3 regions of the Exiguobacterium sp. A1_3_1 genome follow, and region 3 is predicted to be linked to each of the others. Evidence: riboswitches for the same ligand, from Rfam matches in the RefSeq annotation. Region 3 holds a riboswitch; each other region holds the start of a gene.

Region 1 (7,150 bases), on a different contig from region 3:
GCGACTAGTCCACCGACGAGTGCCGTGTTCATCATCGGACCGTTCGCATAGACGATGCCACCGAGTGCCGAACCAAAAGCAATCCCGACGTTACTCGCAACCGGCATCAATGAAGCGGCGAGTCCTTTTGCTTCTGGATTGAACTTTTCAGCGAGGTCAATCAAATAGATTTGTGTCGAAGTCGTCAGTAAAATCGACATCAACGACATCAAGGCGATGTTGAACAGACCAAGCGGAAGGGATGCTGTCGTGAAGTATAATGCAGCAAGGACGATTGCTTGCACGACGAAGACGAACCGTAAGCGTCCCATCGGATTTTTGCTGGCGATTTTACCGGCAAGGATGTTACTGAAGATCGAGACGACGCCGTAAGCGAGCAGGATCGGACTGATCCACGTCTTCGCAATCCCGAGTTCCGTTTGCAGGATCGGTACAAGGTACGTGTAGACGACGTAGGTTGCCCCGAATCCGAACGATGGAATAAAGAAAGCGATCAGGATCCGTGGGTTGGCGAGCAGTCCAAGCTGCTCCTTGATTGAACCGGAACCCGTCGATTGTTGGACCGGAACGATTTTCCACACGGCGAGGAACGCGATCAATCCCATGACTGTTGTCAGCCAGAACGTGGCTTCAAAGCCAGCATGTTGACCGATGAACGTACCAATCGGGACACCGAGAACGTTCGCAAGTGTAAAACCACCGAAAATGAACGAGACGGCGACACCGCGTTTTGCGACAGGCACACCGTCACTTGCGACGACCATCGCGAGTGAAATCAAGACGCCGGTCAGGATCGCTGTCAGAATGCGGGTTGCGAGCAACACTTCGTAACTTGGAGCAAAACTACTGGCAAGGTTCAGCAAGACCCAGGCGAGTAAGAGACGTAGGATCAGACGACGCCGTTCCAGGTGACCGGTCAGCGACATGACGATCGGTGTACCGATTGCAAAGGAGATGGCAAAGGCTGAAACGAGCGTACCTGCTGTTGCGATCGTGATATCAAGGGCTGAGGAGATTTCAGCGAGGATCCCGACGATGACGAATTCGCTTGTTCCGAGAACGAACGTCAGGAGCGACAACGTGGCGATCAAGAGCCAATCGCGTCGACTTAAACGAGTAGTAGGTGACATGGATGATTCCTCAATTCTAGCGCTTGCGCGCGAAACTATGAGTAACAGGATAGCATGAAACGATTTCGTCGGGTATCGCAAAGCGAGATTTCGGGAAAAGAACCATTATTCGAAATAGCGTGTGAATTTCCAGGCTTGCTGTTTTTTGCGTATACTACAGAAGAAGACTACTTATAAAGGAGTGGAAACGATGCAAGCAACAGTGACATGGAACAAACAGATGGGGTTTAGTGGACAGACGGAATCAGGGCATCATCTGGCGATGGACGCAGCACCCGAAAACGGTGGTGAAAACCAAGCGCCACGACCAACTGAACTGCTACTACATGCCGTTGCCGGCTGTACTGGAATTGATATCGTCTCGATTTTAGAGAAGATGCGCTTGACGATCACCCATTTCGAAATGGATATCGAAGGAGAACGGGCAGAGGACCATCCGCGGCGTTTTACGTCGATCTCGATTCATTACCGGCTTGAAGGTGATCTCCCGGAAGATAAGGTCCGTCGCGCCATCTCGTTATCAAAGGATAAATATTGTTCGGTCTCGCAATCCTTGAACGCTGAGATTTCCGTCTATTATTCGATCAATGGTGTGCGGAGCGAGGATCCTTTGTGAAGAAAGTTGTACTGATCGGTTGTCTGTTGCTTGCAGGGTGTGCACAGGAGACGACGGAACCAACGAAACCATCACAACCGGAAACGAAGCAACCGACAGAAGAAAAGAAACCGAAGCCTGAGCCGACGAAAGAAGAACGACAACAAGCAAAACTAAAGCAGCAACTTAAAGCGATGTCGACGTCAGAAAAGATCGATCAACTGCTCTACATCGGAGTCGCCGGCACAGAACTTTCAGCAGCTGACCGGAAATTGTTACAGACGCATGCGATTGGCGGGGTCTTACTGCTCGGCGGAAACATTACGTCGGAAGAGCAACTCTTGACGTTCACGCGTGCGATTCAAGAGACGAACCAAAAACCGTATGCGTTCGTCGGGATTGATGAAGAAGGCGGACGGGTCAGCCGGGTACCGGATCAACGATTACGGTTACCGACGAGTCAACGGATAGCGCAAGGAGCAGATGAAGTGAAAATGGAAGACGTCGGACGTACGCTCGGACATTTGTCACAATTTTATGGTTTCAACATGGACTTCGCGCCGGTCCTTGACGTCAACAGTAATCCGAACAATCCGATCATCGGCGACCGTGCGTTAAGTGCTAATCCGAATACTGTCGCGACGCTTGGTACGGCCCTGATGCACGGGATGCAGGAGACGGGAACGATTCCGGTCGTCAAACATTTTCCCGGTCACGGCAATACGAGTGTCGATTCCCATGTCGGGCTACCGAAAGTGACGGCATCAAAGGAAGAATTGAAGCGGACGGAACTGTTACCGTTTAAAGAAGCGATCCAAGAGGGCGCCGAGATGGTAATGGTCGCCCATATTCTCTATCCCGCGTACGACGATACGAATCCGTCCTCGCTCTCAAAGCCGATCTTGACTGACCTCTTGCGTCAGCAACTCGGATTCAACGGTGTCATCATCACGGATGATCTCGTCATGGGGGCGATCACGAAACAATATGGTCTCGCAGAAGCGGCACGTCAGTCGCTCGTCAATGGAGCTGATATGGCGATGTTTTCAGAGGCAGGTGCTTACGCAAAAGTTCATGCTGAAGTGATGCAAGCCGTCAAAGACAAAACGCTGACGCCGGAGATGCTCGATGCTAAAGTAATGCGCATCCTGAAGCTAAAGCAGACGTATGCCGACAGCCAAGAGCAACAGCGACCGACGAAATCGGAGCTGATTCAGCAAGTGGAAGCGCTCAACTAGGACTAGCGAAGCAAAGCGACTCATGCTAGACTAATGGGGCAAGCCAATTAAACACGAAAAGACACTAGGGGAGTCTCCCAGCAGACTGAGACGGAAGTATCCGGACCCTTTGAACCTGATCTAGTTCGTACTAGCGGAGGGAAGTGGCTCGAAACCTTAGATATCCTTAGCGCTTCAGCGCATTTTCGGACCACTCCCTTCAACATCGGGAGTGGTCCTTTTTCGTATGGAAAGGAAGAACATGATGCGTTTACATCTGATTTCGACGGGATCCATTCATCCGCTTGACGAAATAAAGACCTTTCAATCACTTCAACCCTATACGGATCAGCTGCATCTACGTGAACCGAACTTATCGGCGGCAGAATTACTTGATCTGATTGAAGCACTCCTTGGGCATGGTTATTCGCCTGAACAGTTAACGGTTCATGACCGGGTCGACGTCGCCCATGTCGCCGGCATCGGTGTGCAGCTGACGCGCCGTTCCTTGCGTGTCCGCGATGTGCGACGTCATTTTCCGAATCTCGTCATCGGGAAATCGGTCCATTCACTAGCAGAGGCACTGACAGCAGAAGCGGAAGGAGCCGACCGACTGCTGTACGGTCATATATATCCGACAGCGTCGAAGCCGGACGTGCCACCACGAGGGATCGACGCATTAAAGCAAGTCGTCACCTTCACGACGAAACCAGTCATTGCGATCGGTGGGATTACACCAGAATGCATGCCTGAAATCGCAGCGACCGGTGCAACCGGAATCGCTGTCTTATCGGGTATTCTCGGTCAATCGGATCCACTCGCCGCCATCAGGCGTTACCAGGGGGTTCGCGTATGACGGATCACATCATCATCGGCGGCGGAGTCATCGGGTTGACGCTTGCTTACGGTCTCGCCTGTCAGAATGAATCCGTCGTCGTCTTAGAACGTGGAACATGCGGACGAGGAACGAGCCGCGCAGCTGCCGGGATGCTTGCGACGGACATCGAGCTGAGAGCAGAATTGCATGCACTTGCCGCGCGAAGTCGTCGTCTGTATCCACTGCTTGCACGTCGACTCGAGCGAGAAACAGGCATCGATTGTGGATACCGGGAACAACCGTTTTTGTTAAAACGTAAAGGACGCGAGCATCTGTTTCCAGCTGTCGGTCAAATCGATCCACGACGACTGACGACTGCATTGATGTATGCCTTACACGCACGTGGCATATCGATTGAAGAACAGGTAGATGTCACACGCATCGAAGAGAACGATGACTTCATTAGGATCGAATCGAATGCGGGAATCTGGACCGGACGAACGGTGACGGTTGCTGCCGGACGCGGGTCGCAAGCCTTGCTCGATACAGCTGACATTTCGATCGCGACATATGGGGTCAAAGGGGAAGGTCTCGCCGTCCGTCTCGCGGGTCAGCCGTTACGCTCGATTCTGTTTGACGACGCCGGCTACCTCGTTCCGAAAGCAGACGGTCGGATTTTGATCGGTGCGACCGAACTGCCGCACGACGAGACGGTCGGTGTCAGTGTCGCTGGAATCACGTCATTGCTTCAAGCAGCAGAACGACTGTATCCACCGATTCGTGACGCGGTCATCGAAGAAGTCTGGTCCGGTGTACGACCGCAAACGGCGTCCGGCTTGCCATATATCGGAGTCGCCGATTCATCCCGTCGGATCTTCCTAGCGACGGGGCATCATCGGCATGGCATATTACTCGCACCGGCGACAGCGGAAGTCTTGGTAAATACATTACGGTTGATTCAGAAGGAGGAAGTCCGATGAACATTACGATTAACGGCAATGACCACACGATCGAACAGATTAAAACGATTGAGGACATGCTCACGCAACTCGGCTTAGGGGAAAAGCTCGTCATCGTCGAACAGAATCGACAAATCATTGATCGTACGGTGTACGGTCAGACGGTCGTTCGGGACAATGACACATTTGAAATCGTTCATTTCGTAGGAGGAGGATAAACATGCTGAAAATTGGAGAAAAGACATTTGAATCACGATTATTACTCGGAACAGGGAAATATACGGATGCTACGGTACAGCAAGAAGCAATCGATGCGTCCGCCTCACAAATCTTGACGTTCGCCGTCCGTCGGCTCGATATTTTTGATAAACAACAAGCGAATTTCCTCGAGTCGCTTGATTTAACGAAGTACGATCTACTACCGAACACGGCCGGTGCGAAGACAGCAGAAGAAGCAGTACGGTTGGCGAAGCTTGCACGGGCATCCGGTATGTGCGACATGGTTAAGGTCGAAGTGATCGGTTGTGACAAGACGTTATTACCTGACCCGATCGAGACGTTGCGGGCTTCTGAAGAATTACTTAAAGAAGGCTTCATCGTCTTACCGTATACGTCGGACGACGTCGTCCTTGCACGACGACTCGAAGAACTCGGTTGTCACGCCATCATGCCGGCGGCGTCACCAATCGGCTCCGGGCAAGGGATCCTCAATCCGCTCCATTTGCAATTCATCATCGATCAGACGACGGTGCCGGTCATCGTCGACGCCGGAATCGGTTCACCGACCGACGTCGCCTATGCGATGGAACTAGGAGCGGATGGTGTCTTATTGAACTCCGCTGTCGCCCATGCGAAAGATCCGGTCAAGATGGCGCACGCCATGCGACTAGCTGTCGAAGCAGGGCGCCTCGGGCACGAAGCGGGACGTATCGAGAAGAAACAGTATGCGGTCGCGAGTAGTCCAACGAGTGGATTGATTCGATGAACCGTTACTCACGGCAAACTCGATTTCAACCGATCGGGGAAGCGGGACAAGCACGCTTGGCATCAGCAAGGGTACTGATCATCGGCATGGGAGCGCTCGGAACGGCGTCGGCAGAGCAACTCGTCCGCGCCGGTGTCGGTGTCGTCCGCATCGTCGACCGCGATTATGTCGAGTGGAGTAATCTACAACGACAACAGCTGTATACCGAGGAGGATGCGCGTCACATCGTACCAAAAGCGATTGCCGCAAAAGCACGGCTTGAAGTGATTAATTCGACGGTGACGATCGAAGCGCATGTAGTAGACGTCGACCGGGCAGCGCTGACGTGGCTACTCGATGATATCGATCTGATCATCGACGCGACGGATAATTTCGATATTCGTTTGCTGATGAACGACATGGCGTTATTGCGCTCGATTCCATGGATTTACGGTGGTTGTGTCGGCAGTTACGGGATCACGTTTACCGTCCGTCCCGGGGAGACACCCTGTCTGCATTGTCTACTCGATCAATTACCGCGAGATCAAGAGACGTGTGATACGGCTGGAATCATTGGACCGGCTGTACAGATGGTCGCTTCTTTACAGGTGACGGAAGCATTGAAGTGGCTGAGCGGACAGACGGACGCCATGCGAACGCGCTTGCTAGCGTTTGATGTCTGGTCGAATACGTTTCAACAAATTAACGTCCAGTCACTGAAGAAAACGGAGTGCCCGTCGTGCGGCATCGATTCGTCCTACCCTTACTTATCGGATCAAACGGTTCGTTTCACGGCACTGTGCGGTCGGGATGCCGTTCAAATCCGCGGAGACGGACAGCGGGATCTGGAACAGTTGAAACAACGTCTCCAGCCGGTCGCTGCGATTTCCGCCCATAATCCATATTTGCTGGCGTTTACGACGGACGAACATCGGATGGTCGCTTTCCGAGATGGACGTGTTCTGATTCATGGCGAGGCGGATCTCGTCAAAGCGAAACGGCTCTATCATGCCTATTTCGGCTAACGTTCACAAAACAGTAAAACTAATTTTAAATATATATGTTTTAAATGTTTGAAAAACAGGTAAATAAGACTTCAGACATAAATCGGTCTACAAGTTTTGAACGTGAAGAGGAGTGATTCAGATGAAACAAGAATTCGATCCAATCAAGGATCAAGCACAGACGGAAGACGCCCAAGCAGTTGTTCAGCAAGCCAACTGGAATCCGGATCGGTACCGGACGAACTTGAACCCATTCTATCTGTCACCTTGTAGTGTCGAACGTAGAGAAGACGTGCATCAGGATGCATCGAAAATTCTCGAAGTCGAGACGTCGTCGCCCCTCCAACAACTTTTTGAACACAATCAAGCAACGCATAAATCAGAACAATCGGGCAAAAAATTTAAAACAGGCATCGTCGTCGGCGTCGGTGCGATCATCGGCGGATCGGTTTCTGTGATTCGTT
Region 2 (7,150 bases), on a different contig from region 3:
AGTAGGATTAGACGGAACGTTCGAACAAGAATTTTCTAGCGATGTCAAACTCGATCAAGTCATCCGTCAGTTCCCGCAAGCTGGCGCACAAGTCGAGCCGAACGACTCCGTGACGGTCTTCATCTCTAAAGGTGAGGAAGAAAAAACAGTGACGGCGACGTTCCCTGAAAAGGTCGTCTATGATGCTGTTAGTGAAGATGAAGAAGAGGCTCCGCCGAAACAAGTCATCCGAATCGAGACGGAAGACGCGAAAGGGAAGCGGACCGTCATCGAGGAATCAATTGATCAAGATGAGACATTCGACGTGCCATTAACGATTGATCCGGGTGAAGAAGGCAAAATTACGATCTATAAAGACGATACGGTGTATCGTTCAAAAACCATCACGTACAATCAAGCAAAAGACGCACAATGAATGTGATAAAAAAGGAGTGCATAGGATGACGGAACAACGCATCGAAGAGAATCGAGAAGGAACGATCATACGCCTGCAGGGCGGCTTTTATGATGTCATGACACCAGAAGGAGAAGTTCGTTCACGAGCAAGAGGAAATTTCCGAAAACGCGGCATCAGTCCAGTCGTCGGAGATGAAGTCGTGCTTCATATCGAAAGTGAGACCGGGTACATTCTCGAAGTGAAGGAGCGGGACAACTTTTTAGTACGCCCGCCTGTCGCGAATATCGATCAAGCGTTGCTTGTCGTCTCGGCGGCAGAACCTGATTTTTCAGCGCATCTACTCGACCGATTTCTCGTCTTGATCGAAGCAAAGGAAATCCAACCCGTCATCCTGTTAACGAAGATGGATTTACTTGACGAAGTCAAAGGACCGGCTGTCCGAGAGGCGATTGCCGCTTACCGGAAGATTGGGTATACGGTCATCGAGACATCAAGTGAGACGTTGACGGGTGTTGAGCAAGTCCGTCCGTTACTTGCTGGAAAAACGAGCGTTCTCGCCGGACAATCCGGTGTCGGGAAAAGTTCATTGCTCAATGCACTGGAGCCCTCTCTTGATTTAGAAACAAGTGCGATCTCGAAATCACTCGGACGCGGACGTCATACGACGCGCCACGTCACATTAATGCCGCTTGCCGAAGGATTGATTGCCGATACGCCAGGTTTCTCGAACCTCGATTTTCCGTATGATATGGAAATCGAGGATGTACGGTGGAGTTTTCCTGAATTCGTCGCTGTACAAGATGATTGTAAATACCGAGGTTGCTTGCATTTGAATGAACCCGGTTGTGCCGTCAAGGAAGCCGTCGAAGCCCAAGAAATCATGTCCTCTCGTTATGAGAACTATGGTATGTTTATAGACGAAATCAAGAATCGAGCCCGGAGGTATTGAAGATGATTAAAATTGCACCATCGATCTTATCAGCAGATTTTGCGAATCTTGAGCGTGATGTCAAAGCAGTCGAAGCAGCAGGCGCGGACTATATCCATTTTGATGTCATGGACGGTCAGTTCGTACCGAACATCTCATTTGGATTACCTGTGCTTAGCAGCTTACGTCAAAAGACGGATATGATTCTCGATGTCCATTTGATGATTGACCAGCCAGAACGTTTCGTTGAAGATTTCGTCAAGGCAGGAGCTGACATCGTGACGTTCCACGTCGAAGCGACGAATCATGTCCATCGTGTCTTGCAACAAATCAAAGCAGCGGGCGCAAAGGCAGGAGTCGTCTTGAATCCCCATACGCCATTATCAACGATTGAACACGTCCTTGAGGATGTCGATATGGTTTTATTGATGACTGTCAATCCGGGCTTCGGTGGACAAGCCTTCATCGAGCGTGTCATGCCGAAACTCGCAGCACTTGCGCAAATGAAAGCAGATCGTGGTCTGACATTTGAAATCGAGATTGACGGTGGCGTCAATCCGGAAACGGCAAAGCTTTGCATCGATAACGGTGCGAACGTTCTCGTCGCAGGATCAGCAATCTACAATGCACCAGATTATGCGGAAGCGATCACTAGCATTCGTCAAGGGGCTGCCGTATAATAAGAACGAGAAAACGAAATATGATGACCGCAAGGGGTGTCGCTTGAAAAGCGGCTGAGAGGAGTCTTTTAGACTTTAACCCTTCGAACCTGTTCCGTTCAAACGGACGTAGGGATGTGGCGCACGCAGGCAGTACGGCGTTCGTCGTACTGCCTTTTTGCGTCCTCTCGTACAATGAAGGAGGAAAAATAACATGAAACGGTTACAAATGATGATGGAAATTGCCATCTTTGCCAGTCTCGGAGTCGTCTTTGATTTACTGATTCCATTCAAAATGCCACAAGGAGGCTCAATCAGCTTAGCGATGTTACCGATCTTCGTCATGGCATTTCGCCATGGTGTCGTTGGAGGGGTCGTTACGGGAGCGCTTGTCGGTACGATTCAATTGATGTTCGCTCCACAAGTCTTGACGATCGTTCAACCGATGCTTGACTATACGATTGCGTATGGTGTCGTCGGATTAAGTGGTCTGTTCGCGCGTCAAGTCAGACTAGCCGCGCGCAATGGACAAAAGAAAAGCTTGATGGCGTTCGTTCTCCTGGCGACGTTATTAGGCGCAGGACTCCGTTATATCTGTCATGTCATCAGTGGAATCGTCTTTTTTGCCGAGTATGCCGAAGGTCCAGTCGTACCGTATTCATTGATTTATAACGCGACATACATGGTACCGTCTTACGTTCTTTGTGGTGTCGTTGCGGGTCTTTTATTCACGACTGCGCCACGCTTACTCCGTTATTCGGCACGAGGCGTCTGAGATGCGGGCGATTCTCGTCTGTGCCGGTCCGCGAGAAGAAGCGCCGGATTTACGGACGTTTTGTCAGCCGGGTGATTTTATCGTCGGTGTCGATGGTGGTGTTCAGACGATTGAATCGTTTGGGCTGACATGCGACCTGACGATTGGTGATTTTGATTCGCTTGGTTATGTACCAGAAGGGGCAATCGTTCATCCGGCCGAGAAAGATGAAACGGATCTCGAACTGGCACTTCGTACAGTCTCAGAGAAGAAACAGTTTGAGGATACCTTCATTATCGGGGCGACAGGTGGGCGGCTCGACATGACCGTCCAAAATGTATATTTATTGAAGCGATACCCAGAGGCACGACTCGTGACGAAACGAGAAGAGGTACGATACTTGGCTGAGGGAACGTATGCAGTCGAAGCAGGGAGCTATTATTATCTTTCGTTCATTCCACTCGTACCATCGACTTTAAGCTTATCCGGAGTCAAATATCCACTTGATGCACATCCAGTACCGGTCGGAGGTTCCTTGACCGTCAGTAATGAATGGTGTGCGTCAGAAGCGAAGGTAGAGCTCCATCAAGGAGAACTATTGATGATGCGGACGCTTAAGGAATAGCACAATCATAGGAAAGAGGCCGTGGATGACTCCGCGACCTCTTTTTGTGTGAAATTATTCTTCGAGTTGAGAAGGGGCGACACGGATGTCGCTTTGAGCGGATAGATGTTTTCCTTTGACGAAGAGATGATAACTTCCCCACATAACAAGGAAGAAAGGAACACCGATGTATAGAGCGATTCGTTGATCCGCTTGAAACGCAAGACTGACGAGGACGACGACGTTAAGTGTCAACGAAATCAGTGGTAACACCGGATAGAGTGGTGTCTTGAATTTCAGTTCGGATACATCGTGTCCGTTTCGGACGAACTGACGACGAAATGCAAGCTGAGAAGCAGAGATCGAAATCCAGCCGACTTGAGCCCCGAGTCCGGCTAAGGACAAGAGCCAAATGAAGACGGTATCTTCTGCGAAAAATGCGGTCAGAAGCGATAACATCGCGAACATCATCGTAAAGAGTAAAGCACGCATTGGCACACCACGTGCATTGACGTAAGATAATTTCTTTGAAATCATCCCTTCTTGCGCCATTGCCCATAACATCCGAGTCGCCGCATATAATCCGGAGTTTCCGACGGATAATAGTGCCGTCAAGACGACGATATTCATCAAATCAGCAGCGTACGGAATGCCGATCGCATCAAAGACCATGATGAACGGACTGCTGACTCCGCCAGCCGTCTCATACGGAATTAATGCACCAACGATCGTAATCGATAAGACGAAGAAGATGAACGTCCGCCAGACTGTATTGCGGATCGCTTTTGGAATCGATTTTTCTGGCGTGTCGGACTCCCCAGCCGCAACACCGATCAATTCCGTTCCTTGGAAGGCGAAGTTGACGGCGATCATCGTCGTCAAGACACCAAGAATCCCGTTTGGAAACCAACCGCTTGCCGTAAAGTTAGCAAATAATGAGGTTGGGCGATCTGCTTCCATCGGTAACCAGCCGAACCAAGCAGCGCCACCTAAAATGATGAAGAATAGGATTGCGAGGACCTTCAAACTCGAGAACCAGAATTCAGCTTCACCGAATGCTTTGGCGGAGACGGCATTCAGACCGAACAGCAAGACCGTAAAGGCGGTACACCAGACGACGACGGGTACATTCGGAAACCAGCGGTCCATTAAACTGCCGGCAGCTGTGATTTCGAGTGCCACCGTCACGGCCCAGCCGAGCCAATAAATCCAACCGACGGCAAAGCCAATCCCTGGTCCGATGAAGCGGGTCGTATAGGTCTGAAATGACCCCGAGACCGGCAGATAGACCGCTAATTCCCCTAGACATAACATTGTCAGATACATGATGGTCCCACCCACGATGTAACTGAGGACCGCCCCGAGAGGTCCTGCTTGTGAAATCGTTAATCCTGACCCTAAAAATAAGCCTGTTCCGATGATTCCGCCAAGTGAAATCATGAACAGATGTCGACTCGTCATCTCTCGTTTGAGTTGCATGATGACTTCCCCCAATTCTGACAAAATAAATTACGTTCTTATTGTAAGCGTTTTCATTAAAAGCGACAATTAGTTTATGAGAAAAATAAATGAGGGCATAAAAAAACCGGAAGGGAAGATTCCCATCCGGTGGTTGCGCCTTATACGCGTTCGACTTTACCTGATTTAAGAGCTCGAGCTGAAACCCAAACCTTTTTCGGCTTACCGTCGACGAGGATACGTACTTTTTGTACGTTGACTCCCCAAGTACGTTTTGTTTTGTTCAATGCGTGTGAACGGTTGTTACCCGACTTTGGCGATTTCCCAGTAACGTAGCATTTACGTGCCATGCGTTCCGCCTCCTTTTATGTTGTTTTGCGTTCGTCCTAATAGACACTTTGCTATCTTAGCATGGTGTCAGGGCGGTTGCAACATAAAAAAAGTAGCTGACAAGAAAAAAACTTGACAGACAACCTCGAAATTTAAAATAATGGATGAGGATGATGGTAAAAGTTCATTTGACCGCTACTATTTTTCACTTATTCATTGTATAGTCAGTACGGCGACTTTTCAATAGTAGGTCCTTATAGTAGAATTATGAGAAGAATACAATATTCAAAGGGGGCTACTCAGGTGGCGATCGAGATGAAAACGACCTATGGAAAGATTGATGTAGATAATGATGTCGTCGCGCAACTTGCGGGCGGCGCAGCAATGGAATGTTTTGGTGTCGTTGGTATGGCATCCCAGTCTCAAATCAAGGATGGTCTTGCTGAACTCTTAAAACGTGAGAACTTTGCACGCGGTGTCATCGTTCGACAGGCTTCAGAGCAGGTCCATATCGATATGCATATCATCGTAAGCTATGGAACGAAAATCTCAGAGGTGGCGAACAACGTACAGAGTCGCGTGAAATACACGCTCAGTCAGGCACTAGGTCTTGACGTGACATCTGTGAACATCTTTGTCCAAGGAGTCCGCTTGACGAATGTCTAAGGCGGGAATAGAGGAGGAAACTTTAGTGAGTGTAGATCGTTTAACAGGAGCGCAGTTAGTCAAGATGATTCAAAATGGCGCGGCGAATCTCTATCAAAATGCAGATTTCGTCGATTCATTGAACGTCTTCCCTGTGCCAGATGGTGATACGGGAACGAACATGAATTTGACGATGACTTCAGGTGCGAAAGAAGCAGGTAAATCAACTTCGGATTCTGTATCGGAAGTCGCGAACGTCTTCGCACGTGGATTATTGATGGGGGCGCGCGGAAACTCTGGCGTCATCTTAAGTCAATTGTTCCGTGGATTCTCGAAATCAATCGAAGGCAAAACAACGATTGATACGAAGGAATTCGCAGATGCGTTACAAAAAGGTGTCGATACAGCATACAAAGCAGTCATGAAACCGGTTGAAGGAACAATCTTGACGGTTGCCCGTGAAACAGCGGTCGCTGCTATCGCACAATCTGAGACGACGACGGATTTCTTAGAGTTGATGCGTCAACTCGTCGAAGCTTCGAAAGTATCGCTCGACGGTACACCAGAACTTCTTCCGGTATTAAAAGAAGTCGGCGTCGTTGACTCTGGTGGTCAAGGTCTCGTCTGTATCTATGAAGGATTCCTCGCAACACTCGAAGGAAAAGAACTCGACAAACCGCATGCGCCTGTCATGGAAGCACTCGTCGAAGCAGAGCATCATAAAACGGCTCAAAGCTTCATGTCGACAGAAGAAATCCATTATGGTTACTGTACGGAAATCATGGTTCGTTTCCAAGATGACAAGCTTGCGAATGCACCGTTCAGCGAAGAAGACTTCCGTAACGAATTAGCGGAATTCGGTGATTCATTGCTCGTCGTAGCGGATGAAGAACTCCTTAAAGTTCACGTCCACGTTGAAACACCAGGAGAAGTTATCACAAAAGGACAACGTTTCGGTGAACTCGTCGCTGTTAAGATTGAAAACATGCGTCAACAACACTCGACGATCCTTGAAGAAGAAGGTGCGAACCAAGTCACTCCAGTCGCTGCACCGAAGGCAAAAGCGAAAGCAGCCCTCGTGACAGTCGCAATGGGTGAAGGAATCAGCGAACTCTTTAAATCACTCGGTGTCAGTGTCGTCATCGAAGGCGGACAAACGATGAACCCGTCGACGGAAGATATCGTTAAGGCGATCGAGGATGCACATGCTGAACACGTTTATGTCTATCCAAACAACTCGAACATCATCATGGCCGCTGAACAAGCAGCATCTGTCGCGAATTGTGGTGTGACGGTCGTGAAATCAAAAACAGTCCCACAAGGTTTAGCAGCAACAATCGTCTATAATCCAGAAGCGACTGTCGAAGAGAACGAA
Region 3 (6,396 bases):
TGTGAGACGGCAATCAATGTACCAGAAAAATTTTCGAGTGCTTCTTCGAGTGTCTCTCTTGATTCAATATCGAGATGGTTCGTCGGCTCGTCGAGAATTAATACATTGATCGACGAATGAACGAGGACGGCGAGTTGTAATCGCACACGTTCGCCTCCGCTCAGTGACAAAATGGACCGAAAGACAGTTGGTCCAAAGAACAGGAACCGGGCTAGGATATGGCGGGCTTCCGCTTCTGGAACGGCAATCCGGTCTCTAAACCAGTCGATTAATCGCGCGTCCTCCTCGAAATGGGCATGCTGGGACAAGTAACCGACATGATTCGATGGTCCACGCGTGAGTGTGCCCGCGTCTGGTGATAATTCGTCAAGCAGAAGTGAGAGCAATGTCGATTTCCCACTCCCATTCGTTCCGACGATCGCGATCCGATCCTGTGCCATGATCTCGAACGAGACGTCATCAAAAATGTGGCGGATTCCGTAAGCAAACGAGAGTTCTTCAGCACGAAAGACGACTTGGCTCGAGTGATCAGTGGAAGAGAAGGAGACATCAGCGGTTTTGGCTTCGAGTTGTGGTCGTTTAATCCGTTCGATCCGCTCGAGTGCTCGTTCCATCGATTTTGCTTTACGGAATAATTTCTCACTCGGTGGAGACGCTTCGTTTGCCCATTGCCGGAGTCGACGAATCGCTTCCTTCATTTTCTTTATTTTTTTCTGTTGCTCTTGGTAGGCGTGGAACTGTTCCATCAAGCGACGTTCTCGTTCGACGACGAACGCGCTGTAATTCCCTATATAGGTTGTCAGTTCACCATCCTCGAGTTCAACGATCGAGGTGACGACGGCGTCTAAGAAGACCCGGTCGTGAGAGACGAGCAGGATGGTTCCTGTGTAGTCCCGTAAGAACTGCTCCAGCCATTCCACGGCAGCTAAATCAAGATGGTTCGTCGGTTCGTCAAGAATGAGCAGATTTGGCTCCATGAGTAACATGCGACCGAGACAAATCTTCGTCTGTTCACCACCGCTCAACTGGTGGAAAGGACGAGTGAGTAACGGACGAAGGTGTAACCCGTTCACCATGCGCTCGATTTTCGAGTCGAGTAGATAGCCATCCTTTTGTTCGAACGCATTCGTCGCTTCCGCATATCGTGCGAGTAACGCATCAAGATTCTCTGGTGCTGTCGCCATCATTTGCTCCAACTGTTGCATCCGAGAACGGATCGCGAGGATGTCTTCAAACGCTGTCCAAAGGACGTCGAGTCCGGTCATCGTCTCACTATATACAGGAAGTTGTTCCAAATAGCCGATCGTCAAACCGCTCTTTTGATAGATGACACCACCGTCCGGTTGCTCAAGGCGAGCAAGCAAGCGGAGTAATGTCGTCTTGCCACTCCCGTTTCGTCCAATTAGACCGACACGGTCGTGTTCGTTTAAGAAGAGGGAAACATCCGTTAAGATCGTTTCGCCTCCGAATTGTTTGGTTAGGTGTTTAATGTCGCAAATCATCATAATCAATTGATCCTTTCGCGCGCATCAAAAAAAGGAGAGCGCAAATAGCACTCTCCATCACGTGTGAAAGATGCGCTTTGCTGTATTTTTCAATCATGAAGTTCTAAAAAGGGCAGACGGGTGCTTTAGAACGCCATTCCATGAAAAATCGCGCGCAACAGATACAATTGTTCCATCAACCAGTGTTTGCACGCGGCAAAGTCCATCTTTTCACACCACCTTTCGTTTCAGATATCTCAAGTTTACTATTTTTTTTTCAGTTACGGAAGTCTGAATTATTTGAACACGCCAGCAATCGAGCTGAAGAAGTCACTGAGTCCATCGAATAATTTAGCGAAGAAACCTTTCGTTTCTTCTGAAGTTGCGAACGCGTGGATGTCTTGTCCCGCATTTTTCAATCCACTCTCGATTTGTCCCCAGTTGATGTTCGCTTGCTCCATTTGATTGAACAGATTCGTCAGCCGGTCCATTTGTGCGTCAGACAACTGGATATTGTTGTTTTGAATGACTTGGACGATCAGGTTTTCGATTTCGACTTTGGTTTCCGGTTTTTGATTGGCGATCTCAGCCTTGATCTCATTCATCAAGTCAGCCACCTTATCCGTTCCGACCGTTTTTCCAACGTCTGATGTGACTGATAATTCTTGCTGTGCTAGATCCTTGCGTTCGTCACTTAACTTTATCCCGGTTTCAGCGGAAGTTTGATCGTACGCCTTCATTATTCCTGTCAGTGCCGATGTCCCGGTCACCTTGTAAGGGGAAGTAATCGTGATGTCGGCATCTTTGACACCCGCTGTGACGAGAGCGTTGAGATACATATCCTTCGTCACCCATGTGATGTTTTCCGTCGAGACGGAGAGTCCATCTCCTTTTTCCGTCAGTTCGATTTTAGCCGACGAATACATGTTGCCGCCTTTTTGCGACTGTGGGATGTTTTTCCCGAGATATTTTTCCTCGTCAGCAGAAGTGGCGATGATCGGTGTGATCCCTTCCGGTGCATTGAGACGTGAAAGCACCCATGCTTTATCTTTTGCGCCGAGCGACTCCCCGAGTGTGACGATCGTCTTATCGACGACTTGTTCGGCGGATGCGGCTGTTGGGAGTAATAAAGCAGAAGCGATAACGGCTGATGCCATGATTTTTGTTGGTGTATGCATAATGAAATCCTCCAATTGTAAGTAACAGAATGAATTATAGTATCAGGTACTAAATTTAGTGTACGGGAACGATGTCTGTTCGGAATCGGTCTGCAGATGGAGACGATATCCGTCTTCTGACACTCCATAGTATAGCGAAAAGGAGACAACTTGACTTCCGTTTTCAGCATGCTATAGTGAATTTGAATCGAATAATGACCACTAGGGGAGTCGGTAGACCGACTGAGACGAACGAAGACGTTCGGACCCTTTGAACCTGATTAAGTTCGTACTTACGGAGGGAAGTGGCGTCAAGTCTTGTTCTTCTTGCGCCATGCCCGTGTGTTTCGGGGTGGTGTTTTTTCGTTTCATAACTAAACGAGGAGGATGAGATCATGACATTCACACAAGAAATCAAACAAGCGGCACAAGCGTATTGGGATAGTAGTTTTACGCACCCATTCGTACAAGGAATCGGGGAGGGGACGTTACCGCTCTCGAAATTTCGGCATTACGTCATGCAGGATGCCTATTACTTAAAACACTTTGCGAAGATTCAAGCGAAGGCAGCGTCAAAAGCAGACGACTTCGCGACGATTGCGACACTTGCCGAGCATGCTACTTCGACTTACGAGGCAGAGTTGAGCTTACATCAATCATTTTTTGAGCCGCTCGGTATTACGGAAGCAGATCTTGAAGCATTTGAACCGGCACCGACAGCATATGCGTATGTCTCGCACATGCATCATGCGAGTGAAGGAACGCTCGGTGAGACGATTGCTGCCATCTTGCCATGTTACTGGTTGTATTATGAAGTCGGGCAACAATTACTAACGTGTACACCGGAAGAAAAAATCTATCAGCAATGGATCGACACGTATAGCTCGGAATGGTTTGAAAAGGTCGTCTTTGAACAGATTGCACGGCTTGATGCGCTGGCGGAGCAAGCGAGCCCGACGGAACGCGAGCGGATGAAACGTCATTTCGTGACGAGTTGTTACTATGAGTTACTCTTCTGGCACATGGGGTGGACGGAAGAGACATTTGCGTCAGTTTACGAAACGATTCCAGCACGAGCGGTATCTTCTTGAATCACTAGATGGTAGAATTAGGAATACCATTTAGTGAGAGTAGGGATTGGAATGGAAATCATAGTCATCACACTCGTAATCCTCGCGGCATATGCTATGCAACGAATGCTTGATAAAGTCAAAGTAAGATTTGTAGGACTTATCATCCCAACGTTGATCGTGTTATCCGGTATATCCGCATCGACTCGAAACTTCAAGGTAGCGTATAGCATGGGAAGCTATATTTCTGCTGTTCTTGTCATCGTCGTCTATGCACTGCTGACTTATTGGTTATACCGCGTCTACCATCGTGCGAAAGAAGAAGCTGAATATCCGTATCAATCATTAAAAGACCGAGGCATCCTTTAAGGAGCTTCGGTCTTTTGGTGTATCACGTCATCATTTTTTCCAGTTTTTAAAGCCGTCACCGAATTCGAGATGCAGTTGATCGGTAAAGACACCGTTCTTAAAGACCGGCACATCAACCGGTAAAGTGCCTTGCGGTTTGAACGTTCCGAAGATTGCGCGGATACCTGCAGGCAGGTTCGGTCCCGCTGATTTTAGATTGCCTGCTTCGGAGTCTGGACCGTTTGGATCGCCTTTGAAGCCATAGACGAGGACGTGTGCCGGTGCGTCCGGTTGAACGGCGACATCGTATGGGTTACGGAGACTGAGCAGGACGGATGGTGTATCCGTTTGTTTCACATAGCGGAAGATCGAAGCCGGAATCGCTTGTTCTGGTGCAGTAGGGAGTAGTTTAGCACTCGTGTTGACGTTGGAACCGACGATGATGTAATCTGCTGCATCGAGTTGCGCCCGTAATGTCGGGTTTTGGTCGAGCGGTAGCGTAGTAGCCGAGTAATTCGCTGTCGTCACGTGCCAGTTCCGATTCTTCGGTAGGGAAGCGATCGTCTTTTTCATGCTGTCCGTTTGATCCGCCGCAGGAGCGATCACAAGAACGTTAGCATTCTTTTTCGGTTTGAATGGTAAGGTCCGCTGATCATTTTTCACGAGTGTGACCGCGGCTTCCGTCATCGCACGTTCTTTTGCTTTATGCTCGGGACTGCCGACGATTTGGTCCGATTGCGCGATTTTTTCAGCTAGGGATGTCGTGTCAGTCGTACCGTTCCAAATTCCGCGTTCTGCTTTCAGTGTCAGAATCCGCTCAACCGATTGATCGATTCGTTCCTCTGAGAGGCGACCATCTTTGACTGCTGCGATCACATCCTTGAAAATCCGGTCGAGTTTTGTGACATCCTGCTCGGAACGAAGGATCGTCGGCATGAGCGCGATATCGACACCGGCGTCAAACGTCTTTAAGACGGCTTCTGATTCCGTAAAGTTGTCGGCGATCGCCTGCATGTTCAACGCGTCTGTGATGACGATGCCATCGTAGCCAAGTTTTTCGCGCAGTACGCCCGTGATGACATCATCCGATAACGTCGCAGGTAAAGGGAAGGTACCATTTATCGACGTGACGACTTCAGGTTCGATTTGCGGCATCCCGATGTGTCCTGTCATGATCATATCGATGTCTTCAGCAATAGCTCGCTTGAACGGTACGAGCTCGACTTGTTCTAGCTCCTGCAGGGACCGGTCAACGACCGGTAATCCATAGTGGGAATCGGTCGCCGTATCGCCGTGACCCGGGAAGTGTTTGGCGGTCGCCGCGACACCTTCAGACTGAATTCCCTTCATTAGAGCGGAACCGAGTGTGCCGACGAGCGCCGGATCACTCGAGAACGAGCGGACACCAATGACAGGATTTCCAGGATTGCTGTTGACGTCGAGAACCGGACCAAAGTTGACATTGATGCCGAGCGCACGCAGTTCCGAACCGATGATATGACCGGCATCATTGGCATATGTGCTACTGCGGGTCGCACCTAACGCCATGTTGCCAGGTAAGTTCGTCCCTGTTCCGAGCCGAGTAACGATTCCACCTTCTTGGTCGATCGTGACGAAGAGCGGAATATCGTTGCTAGCATCTTGTTTGACGACTTCTTGCAGATCATGAACGAGTTTCGTCGTCTGTTCGGTTTCGCTGACGTTCTCAGCAAACAAGATGACGCCGCCTAAATCATAGCGATCGATGATGTTCGCGACTTCTGGGGCAAGCGACGTATGATTGCTGCCATTCCACTGTCGGAAGTCCGGCATGATCATCTGCCCGATTTTTTGTTCGAGTGTCATCGTGTCGATTTTGTGACTGATCCGATCGTCTGAAGATCCTGCATCTGCCATGACAGGTAAACTACTTGAGACGAGTACTGCTGCGAGTCCGGCTGTTAACGTGAACTGTCCGATTTTTTTCATGATGTACGTCCTCCTTTAGTCAAACCGTGACTGGAATTCTTTTCAATACGGACAGTATAGCAAGGTGTTTGTTTTAAAACAATATTTTATTCGTAAACGATTTCAAGTTGAAATAAATTTCAAATGTGTTTTTAGACAGACTGACTTGAATGAAAAAAAAGTGACTCCCCCTGAAGAGGAATCACTTTCAAGTAAAGTCGATCGATTGATCAGCTATAGCGTTCGACGATGCTTGTCAGCTGACGTTCGACGAACGATTGATCCTGCAGTTCACTATTGGACAGACGCAGTTTGATCATCGACTCATCCGCACCAGCCATTTCACTGAATAATGAACCGAGACTGTGCGCACGACGGTCGACTTGGACG

Evidence for each region. A riboswitch is a leader RNA that binds a small molecule or an ion and turns the genes downstream of it on or off. The one in region 3 is predicted to bind thiamine pyrophosphate.
Region 1: linked by a shared signal. The riboswitch ahead of F8N00_RS10715 (thiamine phosphate synthase) and the one ahead of tenA (thiaminase II) in region 3 are both predicted to bind thiamine pyrophosphate.
Region 2: linked by a shared signal. The riboswitch ahead of thiT (energy-coupled thiamine transporter ThiT) and the one ahead of tenA (thiaminase II) in region 3 are both predicted to bind thiamine pyrophosphate.

What each region holds. Positions count from the first base shown of each region.
Region 1 is NZ_WBYY01000091.1:4,276-11,425, reverse strand. Features, by position in the region: gene F8N00_RS10730 (MFS transporter) at 1-1,130, opposite strand, end outside; gene F8N00_RS10725 (OsmC family protein) at 1,321-1,746, shown strand; gene nagZ (beta-N-acetylhexosaminidase) at 1,743-2,963, shown strand; TPP riboswitch at 3,020-3,122, shown strand; gene F8N00_RS10715 (thiamine phosphate synthase) at 3,205-3,798, shown strand; gene F8N00_RS10710 (FAD-dependent oxidoreductase) at 3,795-4,739, shown strand; gene thiS (sulfur carrier protein ThiS) at 4,736-4,936, shown strand; gene F8N00_RS10700 (thiazole synthase) at 4,939-5,703, shown strand; gene F8N00_RS10695 (ThiF family adenylyltransferase) at 5,700-6,707, shown strand; gene F8N00_RS10690 (hypothetical protein) at 6,829-7,150, shown strand, end outside.
Region 2 is NZ_WBYY01000056.1:3,118-10,267, reverse strand. Features, by position in the region: gene pknB (Stk1 family PASTA domain-containing Ser/Thr kinase) at 1-415, shown strand, start outside; gene rsgA (ribosome small subunit-dependent GTPase A) at 441-1,346, shown strand; gene rpe (ribulose-phosphate 3-epimerase) at 1,349-2,005, shown strand; TPP riboswitch at 2,028-2,137, shown strand; gene thiT (energy-coupled thiamine transporter ThiT) at 2,199-2,759, shown strand; gene F8N00_RS07910 (thiamine diphosphokinase) at 2,761-3,363, shown strand; gene F8N00_RS07905 (amino acid permease) at 3,418-4,821, opposite strand; gene rpmB (50S ribosomal protein L28) at 4,962-5,150, opposite strand; gene F8N00_RS07895 (Asp23/Gls24 family envelope stress response protein) at 5,434-5,796, shown strand; gene F8N00_RS07890 (DAK2 domain-containing protein) at 5,822-7,150, shown strand, end outside.
Region 3 is NZ_WBYY01000171.1:463-6,858, reverse strand. Features, by position in the region: partial or broken gene abc-f (ribosomal protection-like ABC-F family protein) at 1-1,505, opposite strand, end outside; gene F8N00_RS14930 (DUF1002 domain-containing protein) at 1,781-2,662, opposite strand; TPP riboswitch at 2,856-2,962, shown strand; gene tenA (thiaminase II) at 3,037-3,732, shown strand; gene F8N00_RS14920 (hypothetical protein) at 3,784-4,080, shown strand; gene F8N00_RS14915 (glycoside hydrolase family 3 N-terminal domain-containing protein) at 4,111-6,027, opposite strand; partial or broken gene F8N00_RS14910 (sporulation protein) at 6,237-6,396, opposite strand, start outside.